Regions from separate parts of the Nocardiopsis synnemataformans genome, predicted to be linked through region 3. Evidence: riboswitches for the same ligand, from Rfam matches in the RefSeq annotation. Region 3 holds a riboswitch; each other region holds the start of a gene.
What was found. A riboswitch is a leader RNA that binds a small molecule or an ion and turns the genes downstream of it on or off. The one in region 3 is predicted to bind thiamine pyrophosphate.

Region 1 (5,580 bases), on a different contig from region 3:
CGGCGACGGCGGGCAGGCGCTTGGCCGCGGTGGCGAGGGTGCCCGAGCGCTCCTGGCCGGGCACGGTGTCGACCTGGGCGCCCTCCGAACGCGGGAAGAACTCGTACCAGGAGCCGAACAGCGCGCGCTCGCGGTGGACGACGACGCTGGTGCGCCTGGACCTGGTGACCAGCTCGCGCAGGGGCGCGCGCTCCATCTCGGCCAGGACCTCGGGGGTGAACGCCGCCTCGAAGCGCTCCGTCGGGGTCATGGAGGTGTCGCGTAGCGCCTTGGCGGCGGCGTTCAGGACGGGGCGGCGCGGGACCCGGCGCCCGGCGCGGGCGAGCAGGCGGGCGCCCTCCTCCAGGACGAGCTCGGTGTCCTGGTCCAGCGGGAGCTTGACGCCCGCGACGTGGTGCCAGGTGGCGAAGGGGTCGGTCCACGACTCGACGGCGAACGACCACGTCCCCTCCGTGGGGAGGCTGACGCAGGCCTCGTACCGGTCGGTGCCGGGCGCGTGCTCGCGCATGGGGACGAGCCGTTCGCGGCGTCCCTTGGGGGAGTAGACGACGACGCCCGCGGCGAGGGAGTCGTGGCCCTCGCGGATCACCGTCGCTCCCACGGTGAAGCGTTCACCCGGAACGGCTTTCACCGGTCCGAGGTCGTTCTCTGGAGAGATATCGAGGATGGGCAGGCGTCCGATCACTGGCTACACCGTAATTGTCGTGGTTCGGCGTTGCGGAACCGTGCTGTTTTTCGGCAGGCGGAAATAACCGGGAGTTAATCCAGGGCAAGACGGAGTTCATGAAGTGTCCGGAGCAGAAGCTGTCCGGATTAAGGCTTCGGTGCCCTCCGCTGTCTATCGTCTGCCCTCTTGTGGTGTTTGGCGGAGCGCCAGGGCCGAATAATTTATGTGATCCTCGTCACACTGGCTGTGTGTGCTAAGAGCTGGTATTTGCCGGGTTTCTACTGAGTAAACCTCTCAAAACAGGCATAAGGCCACACCAGATGCAGGTGTCTCTGTGGTTGTTTTCCGATGCATTCTGCGGAAATGCCGAAAAGCTGATCGGTCATGTTGGGCGGTGTGCCGCGCTGGGTAGGGATGATCGAATGCACTCGCGAGTTGTCTGGCCGTATTCCGGACATCCGCGTGTGACCGAATAGTCTCCTAAGGATCTTTTGTCCCGAATTCGGTCACCCGCGATCGGCGCGGCATTCTCCGCGGCCCCGTCCTCTCTCGGCGTCGGGTGTGTGACGTGCCTGTTTCGTGGCGATTGACGAATTATGTTCGCTCTGTGGTGCTTTGCCTGGCATTGGGGAAGTTTTTCGCTGACGCACCCGTTCACCCGGTCTGCCCTTTGCGCCCGCCCTGAGACCGTGGTCGATGGAGTTGCCCGCCCGCGCGTCCCGCGGGCGGGGCGGCACACGGCCGTAGGGGGCGACGTGACGGAGTCCAACCAGCGCCTGGGTGTCCGGAGGTGGGCCGAGGCCCTGCGCCGGAAGCTGTCGGAGCCGACCCCGGCGGGGGACCGCCGGGAGACGATCCAGCGCCTGGCGGGTACCAGCGCGGTCGCTGGGCTGCTCACGGCGGCGCTGGTCATGCCCTGGGCGGGCGGTCTCGGACTGGCGGCCAAGGACTCCGCGGCGGCCTTCATGGCACTGCCCAGCGACCTGGCCGTGCCGCGCCCGTCCGAGCGCGTGCTGCTGACCGACGTCGACGGTGAGCCGATCGCCGAGGTCGCCGAGCGCGAGCGCGACGTGGTCCCGCTGGACGAGATCAGCCCCTGGGTGCCCGCCGCCCTCATGGCGATCGAGGACGACCGCTTCTACGAGCACGCCGGGCTGGACCTGCGCGGCACGCTGCGCGCCGCGGTCCGCACCGCCCTGGGCAACACCCAGGGCGGGTCCACCATCACCCAGCAGTACGTGAAGAACCTCCTCATGGAACAGGCCGACACCGAGGAGGAGCTGGCGAGCGCCAACGCGCGCACTCTGACCCGCAAGGTGCTGGAGCTGCGCTACGCCATCGAGCTGGAGGAGAAGCTCACCAAGGACGAGATCATGGAGGGCTACCTCAACCTCGCCTACTTCGGCCAGAACGCGTACGGCATCGAGGTCGCCGCCGAGCGCTACTTCTCCGTCCCGGCCTCCGAGCTCAACCCCGCGCAGGCCGCCACGATCGTGGCTCTGGTGCGCGCGCCCTCGTACTACGACCCGCTCACCAACCCCGAGGCCGCCACCGAGCGCCGCAACCTGGTGCTGGACCGGATGGTCGCCACCGGATACCTGGAGAGCGCGGAGGCGGAGGAGTACAAGGGCCGGGGCCTGGAGGTGGACGAAACCGCGCGCGGGGGCAGCTGCTTCAGCAGCGAGCAGCCGTTCTTCTGCGACTACGTCATGCGGTGGCTGAGCGACTCCGACGCGCTCGCCGACACCCAGGAGGAGCGCGACCGGATGTTGGAGCGGGGCGGCATCACCGTGCGCACCACCCTGGACCTGGACATGCAGGAGTCCGCCGAGCAGGCGATCGAGCGCTACGTCCCCGCGGGCGACTCCCACAAGTTCGCCGCCGAGGTCCTCGTGGAGCCCGGTACCGGCCGGGTGCGGGCGATGGCCCAGAACATGCGCTACGGCTTCGCCGACGAGCCGGGCACCACCTCGATCAACCTGTCCGTGGACCACGACGACGGCGGGTCGCTGGGCTACCAGGCGGGGTCGACGTTCAAGCCGTTCACCCTGGCCGCCGCCCTGGACTCCGGGCTCGATTACGGCACCAGCTTCTCCTCGCCCAAGACCACGACGGTGAGCGGCCTGGAGAACTGCGAGGGCGGGAGGATGGCGCCCTGGTCCGTGGGCAACGCCGGGGAGAGCGACGGGGGCAGGCACAACATGATCAGCGGGACGAAGGGTTCGGTGAACACCTACTTCGCCCAGCTCCAGGAACGCGTCGGCCTGTGCGAGACGGCGGAGATGGCCCGGAGCCTGGGCGTCCACCGCGCGGACGGCGAGGACCTGGAGGTGTGGAGCTCCTTCACCCTGGGCGACCAGGAGGTCTCCCCGCTGACCATGGCCACTGCCTACGCCGTCTTCGCCTCCCGCGGCACCTACTGCGAACCGGTCCCCGTGACCTCGGTCCTCGTCGAGGGCGAGGGCGGCGAGGAGATCGAGGTGGACACCGAGTGCGAGGAGGGCGCGCTGGACACCGAGGTCGCCGACGGCGTCAACCACCTGCTCCAGCAGACCTTCGAGGGCGGCACCGCCAACGGCCTGGAGATCGGGCGCCCGGTGGCGGGCAAGACCGGCACCACCGACAGCGCGGCCTACGCGTGGTTCGCGGGCTACACCCCGAACCTGGCCGGGACCGTGGTCGTCGGTGACATCCGGGGCGGGGAACAGCACACGCTCCAGGGCGTGACCATCGGCGACCGCTACTACGGCATCGTCTACGGAGCCACGCTGCCCGGCCCGATCTGGCAGGCCACCATGCGCGAGGCCGTGGCGGACCTCCCGGAGGAGGAGTTCGCCCCTTCGCCGAAGGTCTACGGCAAGGCCTCGGACAAGCCGTCGGGCGGCGGTGACGACGATGACACCGGTGGCGGTGGCGGTGGTACCGGTGACGGCGGCGTCGCGGCCGGTGGCGGCGGCGGAGGAACCGGCGGTGATGGCGGTGCCGGGGATGACGATGGCGCGGCCGGTGGTGGTGGCACTGGTGACGGTGGTGAGGGTTCGACCGGCGGAGACGGCGGTACCGGTGGTGGCGGTGGTGAGGGCTCAACCGGTGGCGGTGGAGGCGGCGGTACCGGCGGTGGAGGTGGCGGCACCGGAGGCGGTGAGGGCTCGACCGGAGGCGGTACCGGCGGTGGTGGCGGGGGTGGCAGTACTGGCGGTGGTGGCGGTACCGGTGGCGGTGGAGACGGCAGCGGTACTGGCGGTGGCGGAGGCGGTGGTGGCGAGTCCCCGGGCGGGGACGGCGGCGCGCCCTGGAGCGGCGCGACCCCGCAACCGCAGGTGCCCGAGGGCGGCGCCGGGCCCTCGGACTGAGCCCTCCATGTGTGTAAACGCGGCCCGGGAACACCCCGGAGTTCCCCCTTGTTCATACTGGAGGAAACCGACAGGGGAGCGCGCGAGCGCTGAGAGTGCGGCACCAGGCCGCAGACCCTTACACACCTGATCTGGGTCATGCCAGCGAAGGAAGTCGTAGGAACCGTCACCGGTGGCGTGTCTCCCGCGCACCGGGGACGTCCCGGCGCACGCGGAACGCGTCCCGGAGCCGCTCTCGGCCGCCCGGCCCTCGCATCCCCCGGCGAAGGGACACCGCATGAAGAGGAACACCACCACCCAGGGCACCGGTTTCTGGCGCGACGTCCTCGGCCAGCTGCGGAGCTGGCGCACCGTCGACATCGTCGTGGCCGCCGTCATCGGCGTCGCGGTCGGCGTCGTCTTCTGGCTGTGGTATCCAGTCTGGGAGGCCACGACCCCGTTGTTCGTGGCCTTTCCGCCCGCGCAGGCCGTCCTCTACGGCGTGTGGCTGCTCCCCGGCGTCCTCGGTGGCCTGGTCATCCGAAGGCCCGGCGCGGCCCTGCTCACCTCCATCGCCGCGGCCTCGGTCTCGGCCGTCCTGGGCACCGGGTGGGGGATCCTCGTGGTCCTCGACGGCGCCCTCCAGGGCATCCTGCCCGAGCTGGTCTTCCTCGCCTTCGGCTACCGCCGCTGGGGCATGGGCGTGGCCGTGCTCGCGGCGGCGGTCGCGGGGTTCTCCCCCGCCATCCGCGACAACATCACCTACTACGCGACCTGGCCGCTGTCCCACCAGGTCACCTTCGGCGTCATCGTGCTGATCAGCGCCGCCCTCATCGCGGGCGTGGGCGGCCGACTGCTCACCACCGCCCTGGCCCGTTCCGGGGCGCTGGCCCCCTTCCCGTCCGCGAGGGGCTGACCGTGGCCTTCGCGAACGGGCGACGGGCGGCTGCCGGGGGCCCCGGCGCGCGCGTGGAGCTCTCCGGCTGGGGCTGGCGGCACTCGGGCCGCGAGACCCACGCGCTGCGCGGCGTGGACCTGGTGATCGAGCCGGGCGAGCGCGTGCTGCTGCTGGGCGCCTCCGGCGCTGGCAAGTCCACCCTGCTGCACTCGCTGGCCGGCCTGACCGGCGAGGACGGCGCCATCAGCGGCGACCGCGAGGGCACCCTGCTCCTGGACGGCGAGCCCGCCGACCGGAGCCGGGGCTCGGTCGGCCTGGTCAGCCAGGACCCCGAGACGCAGCTGGTGATGGCGCGCGCGGGCGACGACGTCGCCTTCGGCCCGGAGAACCTGGGCGTGGCCCCCGAACTCATCTGGCCCCGGGTCCGCGAGGCGCTGGAGGCCGTCGGCTTCCCGTACGGGCCGCGCCATCCCACCGGCGCGCTGTCGGGCGGAGAGAAGCAGCGCCTGGTGATCGCCGGGGCCCTGGCGATGCGCCCCCGCCTGCTGCTGCTGGACGAGCCCACTGCCAACCTCGACCCGGCCGGGGCCGCGCTGGTGCGCGGCGTGCTGGCCCGCCTGCTCGCCGAGACCGAGGCGACCCTGGTGCTGGTCGAGCACCGGGTGGCCGACGTCGTGGACCTG
Region 2 (5,580 bases), on a different contig from region 3:
TCGTGGTGGACCGGTTCCTCCCCTCCTCCAAGGCGTGCTCGACACCCGGGTACGGGTACGTGCACGTGTCGCTGCCGCTGCACGTACGCACCTGGACGTGCCCCAGTTGCGGGGTGGCCCATGACCGTGATGTGAACGCGGCGAACAACCTCCGGGCCGCCGGGCTGGTGGCATCTGCCTGCGGAGCTGGTGTGAGACCTCAACGGGAGTCCTCCCGGACGGGGCGACCGGCGACGAAGCAGGAAGGCCACGGGGCGGCCCGTGACGAGGCCCTGGCCTCGAACCACCGGTAGGTGGTTCCGCGATCTCCTGACTTCAGACAGGAGAGGAAGTCAAGTTCAGCCTCCCTGCACTGCGGTGAGGACGTCCACGCGGTCGCCCTGGTTGAGCGGGCTCGCGGCCCACGCGGCCCGGCGCACCACCTCGTCGTTGACGGCCACGGCGATACCGCCGGGGACCTCGGTGCCGGTCAGGTCGCGTACGACCGCTTCCACGGTCGTGTCGTCGGTGAACTCTCGGCGGTCGCCGTTGATGATCAGTTCCACTGCTACTACCTACTTGCGCGTCGTGCCGTGAAGCGGCGGGCGTACTCCGGCAGGTCTCCGTCGGTCAGGGCGCGGGCCATGGCCTCACCGGTCACCGGGGTCAGCAGCACCCCGTGCCGGAAGTGCCCGGCGGCCAGGTGCAGTCCCGGGACCCGGGTGGGCCCCAGGAGGGGTTCGTTGTCGGGGGAGCCGGGGCGCAGCCCGACGCAGGTCTCGGTGACCTCCAGCTCGCTCACCCCGGGGACGAGCTCGCGCGCGTCCCGCAGCACCTGCCAGAGCCCCCCGACGGTGAGGGAGGTGTCGTGGCCCAGCTCCTCCTGGGTGGCGCCGATGACGATCTCGCCGTCGGCGCGCGGCACCAGGTAGGTCGGAAAGCCCCGGACCAGGCCGCGGACGGTCCGGCTGACGAGCGGCGGCCCGCCGTCGGGCACCCGGGCGCGCAGCAGCTGGCCCTTGACCGGGCGCAGCGGCGGGACCACGGGTTCGGGGACCCCGACGGCGTTGCCCCAGCAGCCCGCGGCGAGCACCACCTGGTGCGCGGGCAGGGTCTCCCCGGCCGTGGCGCCCGCGGTCGGGGTCTCCCCGGCCAGGAGCACGCCCAGTCGGGCGCCCCCGGGGCCGGGGGAGAGGACCTCCCCGACCCGCCCGCGGACCTCGGTGACGCCCGCGCGCTCGCCCGCCGCGGCCAGGGCACGCAGCAGCCGCCGCGGGTCCACGGAGTGGTCGTCGGGCGCCAGGACGCCGCCGCGCACGGACGGGGCGAGCATGGGCTCCAGACGGCGGCACTCGCGGCCGGTGAGGCGCTCGGCGGCGATGCCCAGCCGCTGCTGGAGCGCGTGCAGTTCGGTGAGGACGGCCAGGTCGTCGCGGTCGAAGGCGACCAGGAGCGTGCCGGTGGCGCGGTGGCCCACGTCCAGGCCGCTGGCCTCCTCCAGCTCGGCGACGAAGTCCGCGTACATGCGGGCCGAGCGGATGCCCAGCTCCATGAGGGGCTCCTCACCGAACACCGCCTCGGTGGCGGGCGTGAGCATGCCCGCCGCCACGGTGGAGGCGGAGCGGGCCGGGTCGGACTCGACCAGGGTGACGCGCAGTCCGCGTTGGGCGGCGCGCCAGGCGGTGACCCGCCCGACGAGGCCGCCGCCGACCACGACGACGCGGTCGCGGTGGGAATCGTTGGAGGTGCGCACGGCTGTGGTTTCCACTCCCTTCGCCGGCATGATCCGGATCAGGTTCGTGCGGTCGGAGGCTCACAGCCTCCCTCTCAGCCGGGTCCCACCCGGCTCCCGCGGGATGTAGGGGTCTGTCCCCATTCTAGGACCCGTACCCGACGCGCCCCGTGCCGGGGGGAAGGAGGTGCGCGGATGTGGCAGATTGGTGGTGTGACACAACGCGACATCGACACGCTCATCGGCGACTGGCTGACCCTCAAGGAGGCGGCTGCGCCGCTGGGCGTGAGCCCGAACCGGATCAAGACGCTGATCCGCGAGAACCGCATGATGGGTGTGGTCCGCGACGGCGAACTGTCCATCCCCGCCGCCTTCATCGACGGTGACGACCTGGTGAAGGGCCTGCCGGGGACACTGCTACTGCTCACCGACGCGGGCTTCTCCTCCGAGGAGGCCCTGCGCTGGCTGTTCACCCCCGACGACTCCCTGCCGGGCACGCCGATCCAGGCCATGCGCGAGAACCGGGGCACCGAGGTGCGCCGCCGGGCCCAGAGCATGGCCTTCTAGTCCGCGAGCTCCAGCCCGCGACCTCGCGAGCCCGGTCGGGGTCCGGGTGGGAAACGGGGGAGGGGCGCGCCGCCGCGTCCCTCCCCCTTGGGCCCGAACGCGCCAGGGCCTAGGGTGGACTGTGTGAGGACCAGCCACGGAACCAGCCTGCGCAAGCGCCTGGACGCATCGCTTCTGTACCTGTGCACCGACGCCCGGACCGGTCGGGGCGATCTCGCCGAGTTCGCCGACGCCGCCCTGGCCGGGGGAGTGGACATCATCCAACTCCGGGACAAGGGCCTGGAGGCGCGCGAGGAGATCGCGGCCCTGGAGGTGATGAAGGAGGCGTGCGAGCGGTACGGCGCCCTGCTCGCGGTCAACGACCGCGCCGACATCGCCCGCGCAGTGCGCGCCGACGTCCTCCACCTGGGCCAGCGCGACCTGCCCGTGCCCATGGCCCGCGACATCATCGGCGCGGACCCCGTGATCGGCCGCTCCAACAACGACGTCGCCGCCGCGGCCGCCTCCGCCGAGGAGCCCGGCAGCGACTACTTCTGTGTCGGCCCGACCTGGGCGACCCCCACCAAGCCGGGCCGCCCGGCCGCCGGGCTGGAACTGGTGGAGGAGGCGGCCGCGCTGGGCACCGACCGCCCCTGGTTCGCCATCGGCGGGATCGACGCCGACAACATCGACCGCGTGCTGGACGCCGGGGCCCGCCGGGTCGTGGTCGTGCGCGCGATCACGGAGGCGGAGGACCCCCGGTCCGCCGCCTCCGGTCTGCGCCAACGCCTGGCGGCCCGCGCCGGGGACTGACCGGCGGCCGGGCACCGGACGCCCGCCGGGGGCCGCTCAGCGCCGCCCGGCCGCCCGGCGGAACAGCCACCCCGTCAGCAGCGCCGCCGCCGCGCCCAGGCCGCACAGCCACAGAGCGGCCGTCCACGCCTGCCCGCCGACCGGCTCCCCGGAGGTGAGCGCGCGCAGCGTCTCGATCGCCGGGGTCACCGGTTGGTGCTCGGCCAGCCCCCGCAGGAACGGCGGCAGGCTCTCCACCGGCACGAACGCCGTGGACAGGTAGGGCAGGAACAGGGCGACGAAGGCGAACGTGGCCGCGGTGTCCGCCGAACGCGAGGCCAGGCCCCACGCGGCGGCCACGGTGGTCAGCACCAGGACGTACCCGGCCAGCAGCGCGAGCGCTCCCAGCCACTCCAGCGGCCCCGCCTCGGGTCGAAAGCCCAGCGCCACCGCCACCAGCAGCACCACCAGGGTGGAGACCAGGTTGCGCACGACGCTGGCCGCCACGTGTCCGGTGACCACGGCCGACGCCCGCACGGGCATGGTCCGCAGGCGCTGCACCACCCCCCGAGACAGGTCGGCGTGCACGGCGGTGGCGGTCATCGCCGCGCCGAAGCCCGCGCACAGCAGCATCACGCCGGGGGTCACGTAGTCCACGTACGAGCCGCCGGTCACCCCCTCCACGGCCGAGCCGAAGACGGTGACGAACAGCAGCATCACGGCGACCGGGGCGACGATCGCGGTGATCATGCTGTCGGCGTTGCGCAGAGCGTGGGTGAGACTGCGCCGGGTCAGCACGCGTTCGGCGCGCAGGGGGGCGGTCACCGTTCTCCCCCCTTCCCGGTGAGCGCGAGGAAGACGTCGTCCATGGTCGGCCTGCGCACCTCCACGCCCGCCACGCGCACGCCGTCGTGGTGGCGGTCGACGAGCACCTCCCGCAGGCGGTCGGCGGTGCCGTCGCCGGGCACCCGCTCCACGCGGCCGTCGGCCAGGGTCAGCTCGATCCACTCACCGCCCACGCGTCCCTTGAGTTCGGCGGCGGTGCCCGAGGCCGTGATCCGCCCGCGGTCGATGACCGCGACCCGGTCGGCGAGCACGTCGGCCTCCTCCAGGTACTGGGTGGTCAGCAGCACGCTGGTGCCCGCGGCCGCCAGTTCCCTGACGGCGTCCCACAGCGCCTGCCTGCTGCGCGTGTCCATGCCTGTGGTCGGCTCGTCCAGGAACACCACCGCGGGGTCGCCGACCAGGCTCGCGGCCAGGTCGAGGCGGCGGCGCATCCCGCCGGAGAACTCGGCCGTGCGGCGGTCGGCCGCCCCGGTGAGGCCGAACCGCTCCAGCAGGTCCGCGGCACGGTCCGCGGCGGCCCGGCGCCCGGACCCGAGCAGGCGGGCGACCATGACCAGGTTCTCCCGGGCGGTGAGCTCCTCGTCGACGGTGGCCTGCTGACCGGTGACGCTGATCTGGCGGCGCACCAGCCGGGCCTGGCGCACGACGTCCAGGCCCAGGACGGTCGCGGTGCCCGCGTCGGGACGTACGAGGGTGGTGAGGATGTTGACCAGCGTGGTCTTGCCCGCCCCGTTGGGGCCGAGCAGGGCGAGGACGCCGCCGCGCGGCACCTCCAGGTCGACCCCGTCCAGGACGGTGACGTCTCGGTAGCTCTTGCGTAGTCCCTCGGCCCTGACCGACGCCGTGTCGGAGGCGGGGGGTGACAGTGTTCTCATGCTCTTCAGCGTAACACTTACGCAGTACCATTGCGCAACCCCTACGCAGTAGCGGCGCGCGACCCCGCGCGGTCAGGTCCCACCTGCTCCGCCCCATACGCTTGTCGGCATGGACGGACAGGACCCGGCGCTCACCATTCCCAAGGCCCTGCTCTCCGCGTGGGGAGTCGAACCGGCCACCCGCAAGGGGCCGCGCCCCCGGCTCACCGTGGCCCGCATCCTGGAGACCGCCGTCGCCCTGGGCGACCGGGACGGGGCCGAGGCCGTCACCATGAGCCGCACCGCCGCCGAACTGGGCGTGGGCACCATGTCCCTGTACCGCTACGTCGAGTCCCGCGCCGACCTGCTCCTGCTCGCCGCGGACGCGGCACTCGGGGAGCCCCCGGCCGTCGGCGGCGCCACCTGGCGCGAGCGCGTGCGCGACTGGACGCTGGCCCTGCGCGGCGTCTACCGGCGCCACCCCTGGGCCGCCGAGGTGGCCGTGGCGGACGAGCCCCTCACGCCCGCCTCCGTGCGCTGGTCCGAGCAGGGGCTGGCCGCCCTGGAGGACAGCGGCCTGCCTTCGGACGAGGGGATCCAGGTCCTGATCATGCTCTGGACCTACGTCCGCGCGGAGGCCGGTCTCACCGGGGACCTGGAGCGGGCCCGCGCGGCGGACGGCCTGGACGAGGCCGGGGCCGAGCGAGCCCTCGCCCACCGCATCGCGACCCTGGTGCCGGCCGACAGGTACCCGCGGGTACGCGCGCTCCTGACCGGCGGCCTGTTCGGGGGCGCCGCCGCGAGCGGACCCGGGGGCGCGGAGGACGCCGA
Region 3 (5,580 bases):
GGGCCTGTACGAGCCCACGATCAGCGCGGTCGGGGACATGGACGTCGCCTACCTCTCGGTGTTCGCCCTCGGCATGCTCACGGGCCTGTCACTGTTCGTGAAGCTGCTCCAGTACCTGTTGGAGAACTTCCACCACATGACCCTGGTGGTCCTCACCGGCCTCATGGCCGGTTCGCTGCGCGCCCTGTGGCCGTGGCAGGACGAGGACCGCACCGTCCTGCCCCCCACCGACGTCCCTGTGACGGTGGCCCTCATGGTGGTCGGCTTCGCGATCGTGGCGGCGGCCATCGTCTGGGAAAGCCGTAAGCGCCGCCGGATGGAGGAGCCCGAGCACGGCCGGGTTCCCACCCACGTCTGAGAACGGGAACGACAACCGCATGACAACGAATCTGCTGATGACCGCGGCCTCGACGACGGAAGTCGACGTCGTCCACGAGTACGAGGGATTCATCGGGTGGGTCCTGAGCCTGATGACGACCCTGGGCGAACCCGGTGTCGGCGTGGCGCTGTTCATCGAGACCTTCTTTCCCCCGATGCCCAGTGAGGCGGTCCTGCCCGGCGCCGGGTTCCTCGCCTACGCCGGACACATGAACGTGTGGCTCGCCATCCTGTGGGCGACGATCGGCTGCCTGGTCGGCGCGTGGGGCTTCTACGCGATCGGCGCGCTCCTGGGCCGCGACCGCACGGCCTGGCTGGTCGAGAAGACCCCGCTGCTGGAGATCGAGGACTTCTACAAGGCCGAGCGCTTCTTCACCCGCTTCGGCGGCCTCGCCGTCCTGCTGGGCCGATGCGTGCCCCTGGTCCGCAGCTTCATCTCGGTGCCCGCCGGGATCGAGCGGATGCCCCTGTTCAAGTTCTCGCTGTACACGGTCATCGGCTCCGCTGTGTGGAACACGATCTGGATCGGCCTCGGCTACGTCTTCGGCCCGGCCATCGAGCCCGTCCTGGCCCAGTGGAGCGGCGTGATCAGCAACGTCGTGGTCGTGATCATCGGCCTGCTGGTGCTGTGGTTCATCCTGGCCCGCGTCTACAAGCGGACCAAGGCCCGCCGGACCGAGGACACCTCCGCCTGAGGCACCCCCGTCGGAGGGCCCCCGCCTGAGGCTCCTCCCCCGGGACACCGTCCCCCGTGAACCCCTCCAGGGGTCCGCCCGCATCCCCGGGCGGGCCCCTTCGGTGTTCTGTGGGTATCCTGCCCGGAACGCACCGACAAGCACATACCGGCCGGGGCCGCCGACGCGGCCCCGGAGGCGCGGGGTGCTGGGACACGTTCCCGGCTGAGAGCACACCCGTCGAACCTGCCCTAGTTAGCACTAGCGAAGGAACGCCATGAGCGCGTACAACATCGTGTCCATCGCCGGCAGCGACCCCAGCGGGGGCGCGGGCGTCCAGGCCGACCTCAAGGCCTTCTCCGCGCACGGGACCTTCGGGATGACCGTGGTCACCGCGCTCACCGCCCAGTCCACGCGCGGCGTCACCGGGGTCCACCCGGTCCCGGCGCGGTTCGTCGCCCACCAGATGGACACCCTCTTCGCCGACGCCGCCGTGCACGCGGTCAAGGTGGGCATGCTGGGCACCTCGGAGGTCACCGAGGCCGTGGCCGAGGCGATCGACCGCCACGCGCTGTCGAACGTGGTGGTGGACCCGGTGATGGTCGCCAAGAGCGGGGACCGGCTGCTGGAGGCCTCGGCCGTCGACGCGCTGCGCACCAAGCTCCTGCCCCGCGCGGACCTGGTCACCCCGAACCTGCCCGAGGCCGCCGACCTGCTGGAGGAGCCCGAGGCGACCGACCTGGCGTCGATGCGCGCCCAGGCCTGGCGGCTGCTGGAGCTCGGCCCGCGCCGGGTCCTGCTCAAGGGCGGCCACCTGACCGGCGGGGAGAGCGTCGACGTCCTGGTCGCCCGGGACGCCGACCCGGTCGAGTTCCGCGCCCCGAGGGTGGCCACCCGCAACACGCACGGCACCGGTTGCACGCTGTCCTCCTCGATCGCGGCCCTGCTGCCGCAGCGGCCGGACGTGGCCGCCGCGGTGGGCGACGCCAAGGACTACCTGACCGAGGCCATCCGGCGCGCCGACGAGATCGACGCGGGCGGCGGACAGGGCCCGGTGCACCACTTCCACGCCTGGTGGTAGAAGTGCCACCCCCGAACCCGTTGACCTGCGGTGTCGTGATCAGTCGGAGTCGTCGGCGCACGTCGGGCGCACGCGGTGGAGAACCCCGAGCCCGCCGGGACCGTGGGGCCCACCGCCGGAAGGGCCGGAGGCGGGACCCGACGCCGAAGGGGGACCGGCTCCGTGCCGGTCCCCCCTCCTCGTCCCGTCCTCCTGCGGAGGCGGAGCTACTGCTTGGTCACGTCCTGCATGACCTTGTCCGGGTCCCTCCAGTCGGGGTGGGCGAAGAACTTGCGCGTCTCCGCCACGATGACCGGGGACAGCAGCAGGAGCCCGATGAGGTTGGGCAGGGCCATCAGGCCGTTGGCGATGTCGCTGAACAGCCAGACCGAGTCCAGGCTGGCGACCGCGCCCACGTAGATGACGGCGATGAACACCAGGCGGTAGGGCAGGACCAGGCGGCGGCCGCCCAGGAACACCATGCAGCGCTCGCCGTAGTAGGCCCACCCGAGCAGGGTGGTGAAGGCGAACACGGCCACCGCGACGGCCACGATGACGGCACCGGCCGGGGCGAGCGCGGGACTGATCGACCCCAGGCCCTCGGAGACCGCGTTGCTGGTCATCAGCGAGCCGTCGTCGTCGCCGTCGATCCAGACACCGGTGGTGATGATGACCAGGCAGGTCATGGTGACCACGATGATGGTGTCGATGAAGGTCTGGGTCATCGAGACCATGGCCTGACGGACCGGCTGGTTGGTCTTGGCCGCGGCGGCGGCGATGGCCCCGGTGCCCAGGCCCGACTCGTTGGAGAAGATGCCGCGGGCGAAGCCCTGCCGGATGGCGAGCATGATGCCCGCACCGGCGAAGCCGCCCGTGGCCGCGGTGCCGGTGAAGGCGTCGGTCACCACGAGCTGGAGCGCGGGGAGGATCGCGGCCCAGTTGACGGCCAGGATGACCAGGCAGACGCTCACGTAGCAAATGATCATGATCGGCACGAGGGCGGAGGCGACGCGGCCGATGCTCTTGATGCCGCCGAGGATGACGGCGCCCGCGAGGATCATGAGCGCCAGGCCCACCACCCACGTGTCCAGCGGCGTGACGCTGGTGATCTGCTGCGCGACGGCGTTGGCCTGGGTGCCGTTGCCGATGCCGAAGGCGGCGATGGCGCCGAAGACCGCGAAGGCCACGCCCAGGGTGGTGCCCAGGCCGCCGCGGATCCCGTACTTGAGGTAGTACATCGGGCCGCCGCTCTGCTCGCCCTTGGCGTCGGTGCGGCGGAACTTCACGCCCAGGAGGGCCTCGCTGTACTTGGTGGCCATGCCGAGGAGGCCGACGACCCACATCCAGAACAGCGCGCCGGGGCCGCCGATGCCGATGGCGAGCGCGGCACCGGCGATGTTGCCGACGCCGACGGTGGCGGCCAGGGCCGTGCTCAGCGCCTGGTAGTGGGAGATGTCGCCCTCGACGGAGTCGTCCTCCTTGCGCCGGACGACGGCGAGCCACAGCGCGTGCGGCAGCCGGAGGAGCTGGAGCAGGCGGAGACGGATCGTGAGGAACAGGCCGACACCGAACAGCAGCGGAATGAGGACGAAGGGCCCCCAGATGATGCTGCTGACGATGCCAGCCATTTCGAGGAGCTGGTCCACAGGGGATCTCCCTATCGGTGAGTGGTGGGGACGAGGGGCCGCCGGTACCGGAGTACGGGGGATCCGACGCCCTCGCGATCGCTTCGGCACTGGTGGAGGCCCGCGATACCGGCAAAGAATTGCATCGACGCGTAACAAACACATCACACGTGTTCCACATGCCGGTTTCTTCGGGAACTTCCGGTTCCTCTTCCGCGTACCGCCCGGGTACGGGCGGTGTTCCCCGTCAAGGCCCGCGCGCCCGACGAGTGCCGGGAAGGGGGCTTCGCCCGGACGACGGCACACCAGCTGGCGCCGGTGAAGCCGGTGCGGCCCACGCGGAACACAGCCCGGCACGGAACACAGCCCGGTACGGAACGCGGTCCGGTGCGGCCTACGGACGGCGGGCCGGTACGACCGCTATGGGCCTGGTACGACCGCGGCGGGCTCCGGGTCGCCGTGTCCCGAGCGGGCGCGACCGGCACGGACGAGAAGGCCCCAGCCGGTACGGACGGCGACGGGGCCCTAGGTGCGGTCCTCCTCGTCGGCCTGGGCCAGGGCGAGTCTGCTGAGGGCCGCCGCGGCCTCGTCGGGGTCCGCGCCCTGCCCCACCGCCACACCCAGGAGGTAGGTGGTGAGAGGCGCGGCGGGCCGGGCCACGGAGTGGGCGGCGTCCCGGGCGAGGTCGAGCACCCGGTCGACGTCCTCCTTGCGGAGCGGTTCGGTACCGGTCAGGCCCAGTTCGCCTCGGACTGCTTCGGCCCATTCCACGAGGGTCACCACACGACTCCTTAGAGCAATACATTGGCTACATACAGCAATCATATCCACCGGGGGGTCACCCGGCGGACACACGGGCACACGGGCACGGTCACCGACCGCTCGAACTGCCCACGCCTGGTCTTCGGGCGCGGTTCCCCCGCCCCCAAACCGAGGTTCATCCCACGAGCCTAGCGTCGGAGGCAGCCGTTCCCCCGGCGTAGGCAGCCGTTCCCCCGGCGTTGGGAGCCACCCGCATGTCCCCGACCGACCGTACGTCTCCGGCCACTCGCACGTCCCCGGCCGCTCACCCGCCCTCGGCCACACGTGTCGCGCCCCCGGTGCCTCCGGCCGTTCCCCGGCCCGCGAACGACCACGTGTCCACGACCGCTCGCGTTCCCGCTGCCGGGCACGGCGCTCCGGCGGCACGCACGCCCTCGCCCGACCGCGTGCCCCCGTCCGACGCCCGCGGTCCGCTGCGCGTGGCGATCGTGACGGAATCCTTCCTCCCCCAGGTCAACGGGGTGACCAACTCCGTGTGCCGGGTCGCCGACCTGCTGGCCGCGCGCGGCCACGAGGCCCTGGTGCTGGCCCCCGGGACCGGCCCCTCCTCCTACGCGGGCTTCCCTGTGGTCCGGCTGCCCTCCGTGCCCCTGCCGTTCTACCGCGACTTCTCCGTGGGGCTGCCCGCCCGGCGCGTGATGACCGCGGCGATCCGCGCCTTCTCCCCCGACGTGCTGCACCTGGCCTCCCCCGCCCTGCTCGGGGCGGCGGCCGTGGAGACCGCCCGCCGGTGGGCACTGCCGACCGTGGCGGTGTTCCAGACCGACCTTCCCGGCTTCGCCGGGCGCTACCGCCTGCCCGGCGGGGACACCCTGTGGTCGCTGCTGCGGCGCACGCACGCCGCGGTGGACCGGACGCTGGCGCCGTCCTCGGCCACCATGGAGGCGCTGTCCGCGCGGGGGTTCCCCCGGCTGGACCTGTGGCGCCGCGGGGTCGACGCCCAGCGCTTCTCCCCCGTGCACCGCGACGAGGAGCTGCGGCGCAGGCTCGCACCGGGCGGGGAGACGATCGTGGGCTACGT

Region 1: another riboswitch for thiamine pyrophosphate. It lies ahead of ACSIH6_RS08840 (ECF transporter S component); the one in region 3 lies ahead of thiD (bifunctional hydroxymethylpyrimidine kinase/phosphomethylpyrimidine kinase).
Region 2: another riboswitch for thiamine pyrophosphate. It lies ahead of thiO (glycine oxidase ThiO); the one in region 3 lies ahead of thiD (bifunctional hydroxymethylpyrimidine kinase/phosphomethylpyrimidine kinase).

The regions. Positions count from the first base shown of each region.
Region 1 covers NZ_CBDRFA010000011.1:118,825-124,404, reverse strand. The annotation lists gene ACSIH6_RS08850 (alpha-1,4-glucan--maltose-1-phosphate maltosyltransferase) at 1-685, opposite strand, end outside; gene ACSIH6_RS08845 (transglycosylase domain-containing protein) at 1,423-4,020, shown strand; TPP riboswitch at 4,083-4,190, shown strand; gene ACSIH6_RS08840 (ECF transporter S component) at 4,298-4,915, shown strand; gene ACSIH6_RS08835 (ABC transporter ATP-binding protein) at 4,918-5,580, shown strand, end outside.
Region 2 covers NZ_CBDRFA010000059.1:25,415-30,994, forward strand. The annotation lists gene ACSIH6_RS27720 (RNA-guided endonuclease InsQ/TnpB family protein) at 1-293, shown strand, start outside; gene thiS (sulfur carrier protein ThiS) at 339-545, opposite strand; gene thiO (glycine oxidase ThiO) at 551-1,762, opposite strand; TPP riboswitch at 1,731-1,842, opposite strand; gene ACSIH6_RS27735 (Rv2175c family DNA-binding protein) at 1,925-2,278, shown strand; gene thiE (thiamine phosphate synthase) at 2,402-3,070, shown strand; gene ACSIH6_RS27745 (ABC transporter permease) at 3,107-3,874, opposite strand; gene ACSIH6_RS27750 (ATP-binding cassette domain-containing protein) at 3,871-4,770, opposite strand; gene ACSIH6_RS27755 (TetR/AcrR family transcriptional regulator) at 4,880-5,580, shown strand, end outside.
Region 3 covers NZ_CBDRFA010000004.1:139,583-145,162, forward strand. The annotation lists gene ACSIH6_RS03435 (DUF368 domain-containing protein) at 1-358, shown strand, start outside; gene ACSIH6_RS03440 (DedA family protein) at 378-1,073, shown strand; TPP riboswitch at 1,244-1,342, shown strand; gene thiD (bifunctional hydroxymethylpyrimidine kinase/phosphomethylpyrimidine kinase) at 1,330-2,133, shown strand; gene ACSIH6_RS03450 (alanine/glycine:cation symporter family protein) at 2,340-3,758, opposite strand; gene ACSIH6_RS03455 (DUF6457 domain-containing protein) at 4,263-4,517, opposite strand; gene ACSIH6_RS03460 (glycosyltransferase family 4 protein) at 4,874-5,580, shown strand, end outside.